3 regions of the Cyclobacterium xiamenense genome follow, and region 1 is predicted to be linked to each of the others. Evidence: riboswitches for the same ligand, from Rfam matches in the RefSeq annotation. Region 1 holds a riboswitch; each other region holds the start of a gene.

Region 1 (4,613 bases):
CCGTTCCCCGAAAAACCTTTTTGTTGGAGCGAGGAGCGTACGATGCTCCGGGAGAAGCGGTGGAAGCCGCGGTTCCGGAGGTGCTTTCGGGCTTTTCTCCAGAATGGCCAGCCAACCGATTGGGGTTGGCAAAATGGCTGACCAGTCCGAAAAATCCACTGGTAGCACGGGTAACCGTAAACCGCTACTGGTACAGGATTTTTGGACGCGGGATCGTGCCTACGGTGGACGATTTTGGGAGTCAGGGACAACTGCCCAGTCACCCGGAACTGCTGGATTGGCTGGCGGTAGATTTCATGGAAAACGGCTGGGATGTAAAACAGCTCTTAAAAAAGATGGTCATGTCGGCTACGTACCGGCAGTCTTCGGAACCTACGGAACTATTATTGGAACGAGACCCGGAAAACGTGCTTTTGGCTAGAGGGGCCCGCCATCGGCTACAGGGGGAGTTTATCCGGGATAATTACTTAAAAGCCAGTGGGCTCCTGGTAAAGCAGGTGGGGGGACCAAGTGTAAAGCCCTATCAGCCGCCCGGCATCTGGGAGGAGAAAGGAGAATTTTCTTATTTTTTGTACAATTACCGGCAAGATAGCGGGGCAAATTTGTACCGCAGGAGCATGTATACCTTTATCAGACGCACGGCACCTCCTCCAGCCATGACTACCTTTGATGTGCCCAACCGGGAGGAGTGCATGGTTTCCCGGCAGGAGACCAATACCCCGCTGCAACCGCTGGTATTGATGAACGATCCCCAGGTGACCGAGGCAGCACGCGTGATGGCGGAAAAGATGCTTCAGGCGGGTGACCTGGAACAGCAGTTGGTAGCGGGCGTACGCAATTCCCTGGGCAGAGATCCGAAAAGTGAAGAAGTGGAAGTGCTTAAAAGCATGTATACCTCGGAATTGAAGCGTTTTGAAACAGATCCTGCGGCCGCAAGGGAGCTGTTGGCGGTAGGCGAATATCCGGCAAACGCCCGCATCCCTGCCGAAAAAACAGCGGCCATGACCATGGTTGCGAGTCTTTTGTTTAACCATTACGAATTCTATACCAAAAAGTAACCCCTAGCTATGGCCGATTTATGCCAACATACAAATAGGTATTCCAGGAGGGAGTTTTTGAGCAAAACCGGTCTGGGATTGGGTGGCTTGGCCCTTTCCTCCCTGATTGCTCCTACTCAATTGAACGCCAGTTCCCTTGCAGCGGGAGTGAATCCGATCGGTACGCATTTTTCACCCAAGGTCAAGCGTGTCATCTATTTGTTCCAAAGCGGAGGACCGTCCCAGTTGGAGTTATTTGATTACAAACCCGAACTGATCAAACGAAATGGAGAGCAGCTGCCGGACAGTGTGCGTCAGGGGCAACGGTTGACAGGGATGACATCCGGGCAGAAATCCATCCCCATGGTCGGTTCCGTGTATGATTTCAAGCAATACGGGGAGTCAGGAGCCTGGGTAAGTGAGCTTTTGCCACATATTGCCGGAATCACGGATGAGATTTGCATGATCAAGTCCATGTACACCGAGGCGATCAATCACGATCCGGCGATCACCTTTTTTCAAACCGGTTCCCAACAGCCGGGCAGACCTTCTATCGGTTCCTGGGTGAGTTATGGGCTGGGTTCTGAAAACGAGAATCTTCCTGCTTTTTGCGTGTTGCTTTCCCAGGGTAAACAGGGGGCACAACCGGTCTACAGCCGTTTGTGGGGGAATGGGTTTCTGCCCAGTTTGCACCAGGGCGTGCAGTTTCGATCAGGCAAGGATCCGGTGCTGTACCTAAATGACCCCCCCGGTATTTCCGGCAGGGACAGGAGAAACTACCTGGACCACCTGAAAAAACTGTATGATCTGGAATATGCCCAGTCGCAGGATCAGGAAATAAATGCCAAGATCGCCCAATACGAAATGGCTTACCGCATGCAAACATCTGTGCCTGAAACGATGAACATTGCCGACGAACCGCAGCACATTACCGACATGTACGGTCCGGAAGTATTGCAGCCGGGTACTTATGCTGCCAATTGCCTGCTGGCGCGGAAATTGGCCGAAAAAGATGTGAAATTTATTCAGCTGTATCACAAGGGCTGGGATCAGCACGGAAACCTTCCCAAGGACATTCAGACCATGTCCCAAAGCATGGACCGACCGACGGCCGCCCTGATCCGGGATTTGAAACAGCGGGGCATGCTGGAAGATACCCTGGTGATATGGGGAGGAGAGTTTGGGCGTACCAGTTATTCTCAGGGAAGATTGACTCCGGAAAATTACGGTAGAGACCACCATCCCAACTGTTTTACGATGTGGATGGCTGGGGCAGGTGTAAAGAAGGGTATTTCCTACGGAGAGACCGATGAATTGGGATACAATGTGGTCCGGGATCCGGTGCACGTGCACGACTTCCAAGCCACGCTGCTACACTTGTTGGGTGTAGATCACGAAAAACTCACGTTTAAACACCAGGGAAGGCGGTACCGCCTGACGGATGTACACGGAAAATTAGTGAAAGGAATTCTTTCCTAAGAAAGGTATTCTCTCCTAAACCGATTTGCTGCAATTAGCCCTTGTCTGGGTGGGGGGGTACAAGTAGTGGCTATCAACCATCAGTTTTTTGATTTTCCGAGCGCCTGTTCGATGTCCTGAATGATATCGTCTACGTGCTCTAGTCCTACGGATAACCGGACCAAACCATTGAGTATGCCTACCCGTTCTCGCTCTTCCTCTGTCAATTTACTGTGGGTGGTAGATGCCGGGTGGGTAATAATGCTTCTGCTATCTCCCAAATTGGCAGTAACACTGATCATTTTCAGTTCATCGATAAACTTTTTTGCCCTGGTCAACCCTCCTGTTAATGTCAGGGTGATGATGCCTCCGCCGTGCCGCATTTGCTTTTTTGCGAGCTGGTATTGCGGATGGGAGGGTAAAAAGGGGTATCGGACTCGTTCCACTTCTGTATTCCCTTCAAAATAGCTGGCGACAGCAAATGCATTTTCGCAATGCCGGTCCATACGTACCGCTAGCGTTTCCATGCTTTTTGCCAATACCCAGGCGTTGAATGGAGAAAGCGAAGGCCCGGTGTGCCGCATAAAAAACTGCACCTCATCGATCAGGTCTTTTTTCCCCAGTATAAGGCCACCCAATACCCTTCCTTGCCCGTCAATGAATTTGGTAGCACTGTGTGTCACAATGTGTGCTCCCCAGCGGGCGGGTTGCTGCAAATAGGGAGTAGCAAAACAATTGTCTACAACTAAAATAAGGTTGTGCGCATTGGCAAAATTGGCAATGTATTCCAAATCGATGATTTCCAGTCCCGGATTAGACGGAGTCTCAATAAAAATCATTTTTGTATTCGGTTGTAGAAGCTTTTCCCAGTTAACGATGTCTGAAATATCTCCATAAGAATGAGTGATTCCCCATCGGGGAAAAATCCGGGTCAATAACTGGTGCGTGCTGCCAAACAGGGAGCGGGAGGCAAGTATGTGATCGCCCTGATGTAGGAGGGAGGCCATGCTACCAAACATTGCGGCCATGCCGGAGGCGGTGGTGACCCCGGATTCGGTACCTTCCGCTGCACAGACTTTTTCAATCAGATCGCTGGTATTTGGGTTTGCGTAGCGCGAGTAGATATTTCCCGGTAGTTCATCGGCAAAAAGTTGCCTCGCTTGTTCTGCGGAATCAAACACAAAACTGGAACTCAGGTAGATGGGGGCAGAGTGCTCCCGTTGGTCTGAGCTGGAAGCGGCTATGCGCACCGCTTGGGTTTCAAAATTTTTATAAGCCATGAATACGTGATTTCAATAAGTGGTAGGAAAGGTTAACACCAATCGGGCAAAAAATAGCTGCCGTAACGAATGCGATTGGAAAAGGGAGTGGAGATGTTTCTGTTATCATGTTATCTAATTTATCGGTCCCTATCGGGTCAGGTTTTGGCACCTTTCCATGCGTTGGAAGGTTGCCAGAGGATCACAGAGCCTGTTCTCTCCCCCCTTCTTTATAAATCAGTTTCCTGAATCAGTTGCAAATAAACAGAGGGGATGTGGCATATCCAAATCCACTGCCGGATTTGACAGCTTAAAATGAAAAATCATATTGAACGCGGAAGCGCCAGCCGGAAGCTTCACGATTGACAGATTTCTCTTCAAAATCAAAATGGGTCAGATCCACGGTTAGTTTGTTTAGGTGATCGTTAAAAAAGCAATTGAAAGCCAGGGAATACTCTTCCTCGTTGTTTTCCTGTAGCCGCATCTCAGGACGGAACAGGGCGTACCTGCCTGCCAGTTCCAATTTGGGAGCCGAATTCTCCGAAGCAGCCGCATTTAGCAGGATTCCAGCCTGCACAAACCAGCCTTGAAGACGGGATAGCCGGTCGTTATTGGTATCGAAGATGTTTTTCCGGTGATATTCGCTGTGCCAGCTAAACGCCCGGTACATTAGCGTGGTCTCTACCAGGTATTGGTCCATGGCGTATTGCCCGGCTGTTCCGTTTTCAAAACCGGTCAATTGTCCGCCTCCCTGGGAAGAATACCGCGTGTATGGACTGGTGTTGGTCGTACCTGCCCACGCGATGGATGCAGTGGGCTTTTGGTGGTAGTTCAAGGCAGATCCGGACATGTCTACGCC
Region 2 (4,613 bases), on a different contig from region 1:
CCGGTGAGCGATTACTTTATTGCGGTGGAAGTTCATTTGTTGGGCATTAGTCTGCAAAAACACGGTTCCTAGTAGCAGAAAGGTAAGAAGAATGCGGTGTACCATGGGTATAACGTTGCTGGTTTTTACGCAATATTCGAAAAGAAATGGGAATCACCAATACTTGGGGATAAATAAACGGTTACCAAATGATGAGCAGAAGGTTTCCGGAAAACGATGGGATGGAAAAGGAGACCAGGACTACTCCCAGATGCCAGTGGGAACGATTTCGAGTACGTGTCCGAAGGGGTCCTCAAAATAAAAACTATTTCGATCGCGGCCCCAGTCTTGTTCGTGGGTGATTTCGATGCCCTTTTCACGAAGAAGCGCCCGGGTAGCCAGGTAATCGGCTTCCGGTACTTCGAAGGCAATGTGTTGCTTCCCATGGGCATAATGCGGAGGGAGGCAGCTCTCCTTTTCGGTTACTTCGGGCAGAAAGCACAGCAAAACCGAATCCCCGCATCTAAAAAAAACATGCCTTCCTTCAACCTTCGAAATGAGGGGCATTTCCAATAAGCCGTTGTAGAACGCCACCGCTTTATCCAGATTTGGGATGTAAAGGCAGGTTTCTTTGATACGGTTGTACGGAATCATGAGGGGTTGTTTGGCAATTATTGATTATTTTCCAGGTAAAAGGACTGCAGGATGTAATGTAATTGCTCGTATTCAATCAGAAAGGCATCGTGTCCGTAGGCGGATTTGATTTCCCGATAGGTACCCTTGGCTACGTAGCGGGCGATATACCGGGATTCGTCGCAGGTAAACAAGACGTCGGTATCGACACCGATTGAAAGCACCCGGCAGTGGATACGGGCGAGGGCATTGGGGGTACCGCCCCTGCCTCTTCCCAAATCGTGACTATCCATGGCCTTGGAAAGAATCCAGTAAGACAGCGCATTGAAGCGATTGGCAAGCTTTTGCCCCTGGTAACGCAGGTAACTACTTATTTTAAAGTTGTCTGTTTTTTCTTCCGTCTCACTTTGGCTTTGGACAAAGGTTTGCGGGTGCCGGTAACTGAGCATGCCAATCGCCCGAGCTGTTTCCAGGCCCTTTTTTCCAGCGTCTGGATGTTCTTTTCCCCAGGTTTCATCGGATTCGATGGCCATGCGTTGCGTCTCATTAAAACCGATAATCCAGGGAGATGCTTTCGCATTGGACGCGATGATAATGGCATTTTGTAAGCGATTTTGCAGGGAATAGGCCCATTCCAAAGCCACTTGACCACCCAAAGAACCTCCAATCACCGTATTTATTTTTTCCAGGCCGAGATGCAGCCGCAGCCGGTCCAGGGACGCAGCAATGTCTCGGGTGGTCAGGTTTGGGAAATCGTAATAATACGGCTTTCCGGTATCCGGACGGCTACTCAATGGCTGCGTGGATCCATAACAAGATCCGAGATAGTTTGCGCAAATGATGAAATAATTGGCAGGGTCGTAAAACTTGTCTTCTCCTACCAGGCCCGACCACCATTCCTGTGGGTTGGCGTCTCCGGTCAATGCATGCATGATCCAGATCACGTTGTCTTTTTCGGCATTGAGCTGTCCCTGTGTGGTATAACTCAATTGAAACTCAGGCAATATTTCTCCAGACTCCAAGGGGAGTGCTTCCTTGCAATAAAAAATATCTCGGGTCATTTCAATGGTCAAATGCGGCGATTGAAGGTTCATTTGATGAAATTATAGTTTGTCAAAAGCTGCGCTGAGGTCTGCTTTTAGGTCTTCCACATGTTCGATTCCACAAGAAATCCGCAACAGGGTAGGCGTAACACCCGCAGCCAGCTGTTCCTCCTCGGAAAGTTGTTGATGGGTGGTAGCGGAAGGTTGGATTATCAGCGTTTTTGCATCTCCTACGTTCGCCAGGTGGGAGATCAATTCGAGGTTATTGATAAACTCCGATGCTCCTTCTTTTTCACCTTTCAGCTCGAAACTCAACACCCCGCCATAGCCATTGGGGAGGTATTTTTTTGCCTGCTCGTGATAGGCGCTGGAAGCCAATCCGGGATAATTTACCTTTTTCACTTTTGGATGTTGCTCCAGCCATTCTGCCAGGGCCAGTGCATTGTCGACGGTTCGCTGCACCCGTAGAGAAAGCGTTTCCAAGCCTTGCAACAACAAAAAGGAATTAAACGGACTTAGGGCCGGACCGAAATCCCGAAGGCCTTCCACCCGTGCACGGATAGCAAAGGCCACGTTGGGTAGGCCCAGCGGATTATTATCGCCAAAGGTTTCCCAGAAATTAAGCCCGTGATAGCCTTCCGAAGGTTCGGAGAATTGAGGAAATTTACCATTTCCCCAGTTGTAATTGCCACCGTCGACGATGATTCCCCCAATTGAGGTACCGTGCCCGCCTATCCATTTTGTGGCGGAAGAGGTCACAATAGTCGCCCCGTGTTTGATGGGCTGGCAAAGATAGCCGCCCGCACCGAAGGTATTGTCTACCACCAATGGGATATCGTATTTTTTCGCAAGTGAGGCCACGGCTTCAAAATCAGGCACATTGAATTCCGGATTGCCGATGGTTTCTACGTAAATCGCCTTTGTCTTGTCGTTGATTTTTGCTTCCAGATCGGCTGCCTTATCGGATGCAGCAAATCGGGCCTCAATGCCAATTCGTTTGAAGGAAACCTTAAACTGGTTGTACGTTCCGCCATACAGGAAGGGAGACGTGACAAAATTATCCCCAACCGTCAGGAAGTTGTTGAGGGCCAAAAACTGGGCTGCCTGTCCGGAAGCCGTCGCGACCGCTGCCACTCCACCTTCCAATGCAGCCACTCTTTTTTCAAAAACATCCGTGGTCGGATTCATGATCCGGGTGTAGATGTTGCCAAATTCTTTCAGGGCAAATAAATTGGCTCCGTGCTCGGCCGAATTAAACACGTAGGAAGTGGTTTGATAAATGGGAACCGCCCGTGAGTTGGTGGTTGGGTCAGCTTCCTGTCCTGCGTGAATTTGTAATGTTTCGAATCGGTACGTTTTTGACATGATTGTTGTGTTTTAGGTCTATGTTTTTATGAAAATGATAGGATGAATACGCATGAATTGGCACTTAGAAACGCATGCAAACCCGCTCCGTGCCCTGATAGCACGCGTGGAGGAGTTTTTTGATACGTTTGGTGGAAATTTTATCCTTTATGTTTACCGGAAATGGCCTCATTTTGTAGAATTTATATTCCCAGATGGAACCATTCACACCTGGCAGGAATTGGCACCTTGGATTTTCCAGGTTGCCAGAGGGTCTACGAGCCTGTCTCTTACCTCTTCTCTATAAATCCTTTTCACTTTTAAAAAGTTAAAGGATGGAGCAAAATAAGCCCAGAAAGGAGTATTTTCCAATTTATTTGGTGAATTTTTTTCTTTTTTTGAAACAATATCGCAGAAAATCAGTGAGATAATCGGATGAGGCACACACGAGCAATTGGTCTATTTCTACTGGTCGGATTCGTTGTTTTTCCGGACGCCCGGGGGCAAAGGCTCACGAGATTCGCCATGGAAGGACAAACAAGTTGGATTCTCCCGCACTCGGAAGAGTTGGTTCCTATATCCCAAAGCCATCCGCAGGGAATCCGCTTGTCCTACGAAAAACTATCCCTGGAGAAATCCACCTGGGAGAATTGCAATTGTTTTTACCTCTGGGGAGGGGAGTTGGGCTATACAAATTTCAATAATCCGACTGTATTGGGAGATGCGTTTTTCTTTTCTGGTTTTTTTGAACCGGTACTCTGGCGCCGTGCCGACTGGCAGTTACGCCTAAAAGCTACCCTGGGCATGACCTACCTGACGAAGGTTTACGATGTAAATAGCAATCCGAAAAACACCTTTTTTAGTAGTCCGCTTAGCTTTTTGCTTGCAGTAGCTCCGAAAGTATCCTATCAGGTGTCCGAAAACTGGGAGGTTTTCCTATCCGGACACTACAACCATATTTCCAATGGAGGGCAAAGACAGCCCAATCGAGGCATGAATTTTCCGGGCTTTGGTTTAGGGGTCGGGTATTGGTTAGAACAACCTGTCTTCCCTGCGCATAAAAAACCCGTGCTAAGACACCGCCTTTCTTTTCTTTTGGAAAGCTTTGGCACCTTTAGGGACAATCCCGCCGACACTGGTAGGGTACCCGCACTCGGAATTTCTATGGATCTAATCCATACCCTAACGCGTATCAATCAGCTGGGGCTGGGGACCGAACTTTCCTGGGATCAGTCGCTTTCTTCCCGTGCAGAAACCCAGGGTTTTGTTCCGGCTGCCTTTCTTTCGCACCATTGGGTTTTCGGACGGGTAGATTTCAGCCAGCGGATGGGCCTGTACTTGACCGACCCAGCGTTCATCGGCCAAAATCACCGCTTCTTTCAACGTTATGCATTGAGCTACTGGTTTCCAACGGGATTTGTTTTTGGGGTAGATCTGAAGGCCCACGGCCATGTGGCGGAAAACATCGGCTTGCGTTTGGGTTGGCTGTTTTAGCTACAAAAGCTACCAAACAAAAGGTATTCTTGCCGTAAACGTTTTTGAAATTTGATGCAAATTGGATCTTTACTACCTTTCCTTCGTTAGGTGTAAGGGATTTGATAAAAAATCCCATTA
Region 3 (4,613 bases), on a different contig from region 1:
TTGAGTGCCTCTTTGCCTACTACAGGATCTTTGAGGATTTTTGGAAACTTACCGGCCAGCATCCAGGTGCTAAAAAACGGAGTCCAGTCGATGTACCCGCGAATGGTGCCCAGGTTCAACCTATCCAGCACATGCAAACCGGTTTTTTTTGGCACGAAGGGCTGGTAGTGGGACCAGTCCAGTGGAACGGGATTGGTTTTTGCTTCCTTGTATGTAACGAGCTGTTTGACCTGTTGTTTGGCCTCGTGTTCGTCACGCAGGCGGTTGTACAGCGCTTTCATTTCCTTCCGGTATTTCTCCCGCGTATCTTTGTTGATGGCTTCTCCCGCCACAGGAACGGATTTGGAGGCATCGGCCACGTGCACCACAGTGCCGCTATACACCGGATCTATTTTCACGGCTGTATGGATGCGCGAGGTAGTCGCCCCTCCTATCAGCAAGGGAATGGTAAGCCCCCGCCGTTCCATCTCGGCTGCGACGTTTACCATCTCGTCCAGAGAAGGGGTAATCAGCCCACTTAGTCCAATGATATCCACTTTTTGAGCGACTGCCTCGTCGATAATTTTTTCGGTTTCCACCATCACGCCCAGGTCAATGATCTTGTAGCTGTTGCATGCCAGCACGACTCCCACGATATTTTTGCCGATATCGTGCACGTCTCCTTTTACCGTGGCGAGCAGAATCCGGTTAATGTTATCGGTTTCCGGCTCGCCCTCTTTGGCTTCTTCCGGCAGGGGCATGAACGGCTCCAGGTAGGCCACTGCCTTTTTCATCACCCGGGCACTTTTTACCACCTGGGGCAAAAACATCTTTCCTTCCCCGAAAAGGTCTCCTACCACATTCATCCCGTCCATCAGCGGACCTTCGATTACCTTGAGCGGATCCTGTAGGTCCAGACGGGCTTCTTCGGTATCTTCCACAATGTGATCCAATATCCCTTTTACCAAGGCATGTTGGATGCGTTTTTGCACAGGCTGACTTCTCCATGCCTCGTCTGTCTTACTTTTTTTTCCCTGGGATTTCACCGTCTCCGCAAAGTCAAGCAACCGTTCGGTAGCATCTTCCCGGCGATTCCAAATCACGTCTTCCACGTGTTGCAGCAGGTCTTTTGGAATGTCGTCGTATATTTCCAGCAGGGAGGGATTCACGATGCCCATGTCCATTCCGTTTTTAATGGCATGGTACAGAAATACCGCATGCATGGCCTCCCGTACGGGGTTGTTTCCCCGGAAGGAAAAGGAAACGTTACTCACTCCTCCACTGACTTTTGCTCCCGGAAGATGGTCTTTGATCCATCGGGTGGCCCGGAAAAAATCAATGGCGTTGTTTTTGTGTTCGTCCATTCCGGTTGCCACCGGAAATATATTCGGATCAAAAATGATGTCCTGGGGGTTGAATTTAACGGTTTGGGTAAGTAGGTTGTAGCTACGCTCGCAAATCTGAATCCTTCGTTCGTAGCTATCGGCCTGGCCTTTTTCATCAAATGCCATCACGACCACAGCTGCACCAAACTTCTTGATGGTCCGGGCCTGTTGGATAAACTCCTCCTCTCCATTTTTCAAACTGATGGAATTGACGATACCTTTTCCCTGAATGCATTTGAGGCCGGCCAGAATGATCTTCCACTTGGAGCTATCGACCATCACGGGTATGCGGCTAATTTCGGGTTCGGAGGCGATCAGGTTCAGGAATTTCACCATGGCCGCTTCCCCGTCCAGCATGGCTTCGTCCATGCATACATCCAGAATCTGCGCTCCTCCCCGTACCTGATCCAGGGCAACTTCCAGGGCTTCGTCGTACTTCCCGTTTAAAATCAGCCTGGCAAATTTCTTGGAACCGGTCACATTGGTCCTTTCCCCAATATTTACAAAATTGATGGTGGGGCCAAAAACCAAGGGTTCCAAACCGGAAAGTTTCAATGTGGGTATTTTCGTAAAATCGTTCATGGGGTTATTTTTCTTGGGTAGCTACCTTCAGTGGTCTTGGCGAAAATTTAGAGGCAGTATTGGAAATGGCGGCAATGTGTTCCGGTGTGGTGCCGCAGCAGCCACCCAGAATATTGATCCAGCCTTCCTTAAGAAAATCCGTCAATTGATCGTTCATTTCACCGGGCCCTTGATCGTATTTTCCAAACTCGTTGGGAAGTCCGGCATTGGGATAGACGCTTACGTAATAGGGTGCATTTTCGGCCAAAACCTTCAGGTAAGGGCGCAACTCTTTGGCTCCCAGCGCACAATTTAGCCCGATACTTAGCAGGGGCACATGGGAGAGTGAAATCAAAAAGGCTTCGGTAGTCTGGCCGGAAAGGGTCCTGCCCGAGGCATCCGTGATGGTTCCGGATACCATGATGGGAATTCCGCCATCCTGCGGATCCAGGGGAATCCCTCTTTTTTCGTATACCTCTTGTATTGCGAAGAGGGCTGCTTTGGCATTTAGGGTGTCGAAGATGGTTTCGATCAACAGCATATCAACGCCTCCATCCAGCAATCCTTCCACCTGCTCGCTGTAGGCTTCCACCAGTTGGTCAAAATTAATTGCCCGGTAGCCTGGGTCGTTTACATCGGGCGAAAGGGAAGCCGTACGGTTGGTAGGACCGATGGCACCCGCTACAAATCGGGGCTTTTTTGGATTTTTTGCGGTACAGGCATCGGCCACCTCGCGCGCCAGTCGGGCCGATTCCGCATTGAGTTGGTAAGCCAGGTCGGCAAGGCCGTAGTCTTCCTGGGCAATGGATGTGCTGCTAAAGGTATTTGTTTCGACAATATCCGCACCCGCATCAAAATAGGCTTGATGGATCTCTTTGATGATTTCCGGCCGGGTGAGTGAGAGCAGGTCGTTGTTTCCCTTCAGGGACTTCTTCACTCCATAGAGAGCCTCGTTTCTAAAATCGTCTTCCTGCAGGGCATACCGCTGTATCATGGTACCCATGGCCCCATCCAAAATCAATATTCTTTTTTTCAGCTGCTGAAGCAATACTTCGGTTCTGTTTGGCATGTTGTCGTAATTTTATAAAAAACTTATACGAGCATGAACCGGGCTAAAACTAGAATGGAATCTCTACCTTTTTCGGCTCATCTTTATCCGGCATGTCCGGAACGGGAATTAGCACCTTGTCACATCAGGTTGCTAAGACATCATAGGGCCCTACCCTCCGTCTTTCTCGATAAGCAATGCCAAAAGTAACAGGATTTAAGGAAAAAAAACCCCTTTTTTCCAAAAAACTTTGAATCAAAATAAGAGACCTGAGCGGATAAACGGTAGTCCGGCTAGGGACGCAGGCCGAAACCCAGTTGCACGTAGGGACCCGACATGTAGTTTGCCATGGTTAGCTCCCCCAAACGATACCTGCTTAGGGGAACTTCGTATCCGACATGGGCGGAATACACCAGGCGAAAGGTGTTGTTAAATACCGGAAGGGCGTATGAAACCGCCACTTCTGATTTACTCATGAGCCCACTGCTTCGCAGGTAGCCGTCAAAATCCGGTTCTTCAAACAAAAGGGGGAAATCGGGTTTGGCGGTGTGCTCCAGGCTGTAGCGCAAGTTGCCGTAGCCCAAACCCAGCGTTGCGCCGAGTTCCAGGTTTCGCCGCTTAAACAATTGGTACCCGTAGTTCCCATAAACCCGCACACTATTCAGGGTGTGGCGATGGGTGGGCCCTGCCTCTCCACTAGTACCCAGATTAAACACGTCCACTCCGTACATGCGGCTTCTGTTCTCACCCATGATTTTAATACCCAAATTATACGGCGCCTGTTCCAGGGGATTCCATCCGTTTTCCACGAAATAGGAATTTAAGCGATCCGGACTCCGGAAATTTCTTCCGTAAAAAAAATGCACCCCGATCCCTGCATCGGGGAAAAAGAGATTTTGATCCGGCATGGAGAGCGCGGCTCCGAGGCGAAGGAAGGCCCCACTTTGCAGGTTGTCAAAGGTAATGCCGTTGAGATTCCAGGCGCCTGCAAACGGGGAAAAAGAATACCCAAACTTGCCCATTAATCCCATGTTTTCCTCCAGGCCTGGCAAGGGAATATCGTACCCAAACTGGAAGCCAATCTCTGTGAGGAACCCGCCTAAATTTCCACTGCCCCGTTGGATATCGTGCTTCCGTATCAGAAAGCCCTGTGCGGGTTGCTCCAGAAAGGCATTCAGGTCATCCACCCGGCGTTCGTCCCGGAGCATTTGAAAGTTGAGGTAACCCGATCCCAGGGACATGTAGTGAATCAACTGAAACCTTCCCTCTTGTGTCAGTGAATAGCCCACATTCAGGTAAAACCGGGTGGTGCGGTGGTCCGTGCGGTACTCCCGAAAATAGGAATTGGATCCATTGTTTTGCAGGAGCTCAAAACCCAGGATAAAGTCCGTGAGTCGGTATTGGTAGCCAATTCCGATGGTTCGGTAACCCCCTCTGAGTGGGGTAATGCCTTTTTCTGCAAGCATCTCATTAAAGTCCCGGATGGTAGATCCCGAACTGCCTACCAGAAAATACAGCGTGGAACGCTCCGTCAGATTACCCTGAGCGCGAAGACTTCCAAACACGAAAAAGTAGCAAAGCAAAGCACCTATTATTCCTCTCATAGCACGGATGAAAGATGCAAAGGTAGGATTTTACAG

The links. A riboswitch is a leader RNA that binds a small molecule or an ion and turns the genes downstream of it on or off. The one in region 1 is predicted to bind S-adenosylmethionine.
Region 2: it holds a riboswitch for S-adenosylmethionine, as region 1 does, so the genes downstream of both, BMW71_RS02500 (O-acetylhomoserine aminocarboxypropyltransferase/cysteine synthase family protein) here and BMW71_RS22775 (trans-sulfuration enzyme family protein) in region 1, are expected to answer to the same signal.
Region 3: it holds a riboswitch for S-adenosylmethionine, as region 1 does, so the genes downstream of both, BMW71_RS20970 (homocysteine S-methyltransferase family protein) here and BMW71_RS22775 (trans-sulfuration enzyme family protein) in region 1, are expected to answer to the same signal.

The regions. Positions count from the first base shown of each region.
Region 1 covers NZ_FNZH01000015.1:35,249-39,861, forward strand. Annotated here, with positions in the region: gene BMW71_RS22765 (DUF1553 domain-containing protein) at 1-1,058, shown strand, start outside; gene BMW71_RS22770 (DUF1501 domain-containing protein) at 1,068-2,516, shown strand; gene BMW71_RS22775 (trans-sulfuration enzyme family protein) at 2,597-3,775, opposite strand; SAM riboswitch class I at 3,892-3,993, opposite strand; gene BMW71_RS22780 (porin) at 4,065-4,613, opposite strand, start outside.
Region 2 covers NZ_FNZH01000001.1:699,095-703,707, forward strand. Annotated here, with positions in the region: gene BMW71_RS02485 (glycerophosphodiester phosphodiesterase) at 1-105, opposite strand, end outside; gene BMW71_RS02490 (VOC family protein) at 241-630, opposite strand; gene BMW71_RS02495 (homoserine O-acetyltransferase family protein) at 651-1,706, opposite strand; gene BMW71_RS02500 (O-acetylhomoserine aminocarboxypropyltransferase/cysteine synthase family protein) at 1,716-3,020, opposite strand; SAM riboswitch class I at 3,200-3,309, opposite strand; gene BMW71_RS02505 (acyloxyacyl hydrolase) at 3,525-4,493, shown strand.
Region 3 covers NZ_FNZH01000010.1:125,535-130,147, forward strand. Annotated here, with positions in the region: gene metH (methionine synthase) at 1-1,946, opposite strand, end outside; gene BMW71_RS20970 (homocysteine S-methyltransferase family protein) at 1,951-2,994, opposite strand; SAM riboswitch class I at 3,069-3,170, opposite strand; gene BMW71_RS20975 (hypothetical protein) at 3,267-4,577, opposite strand.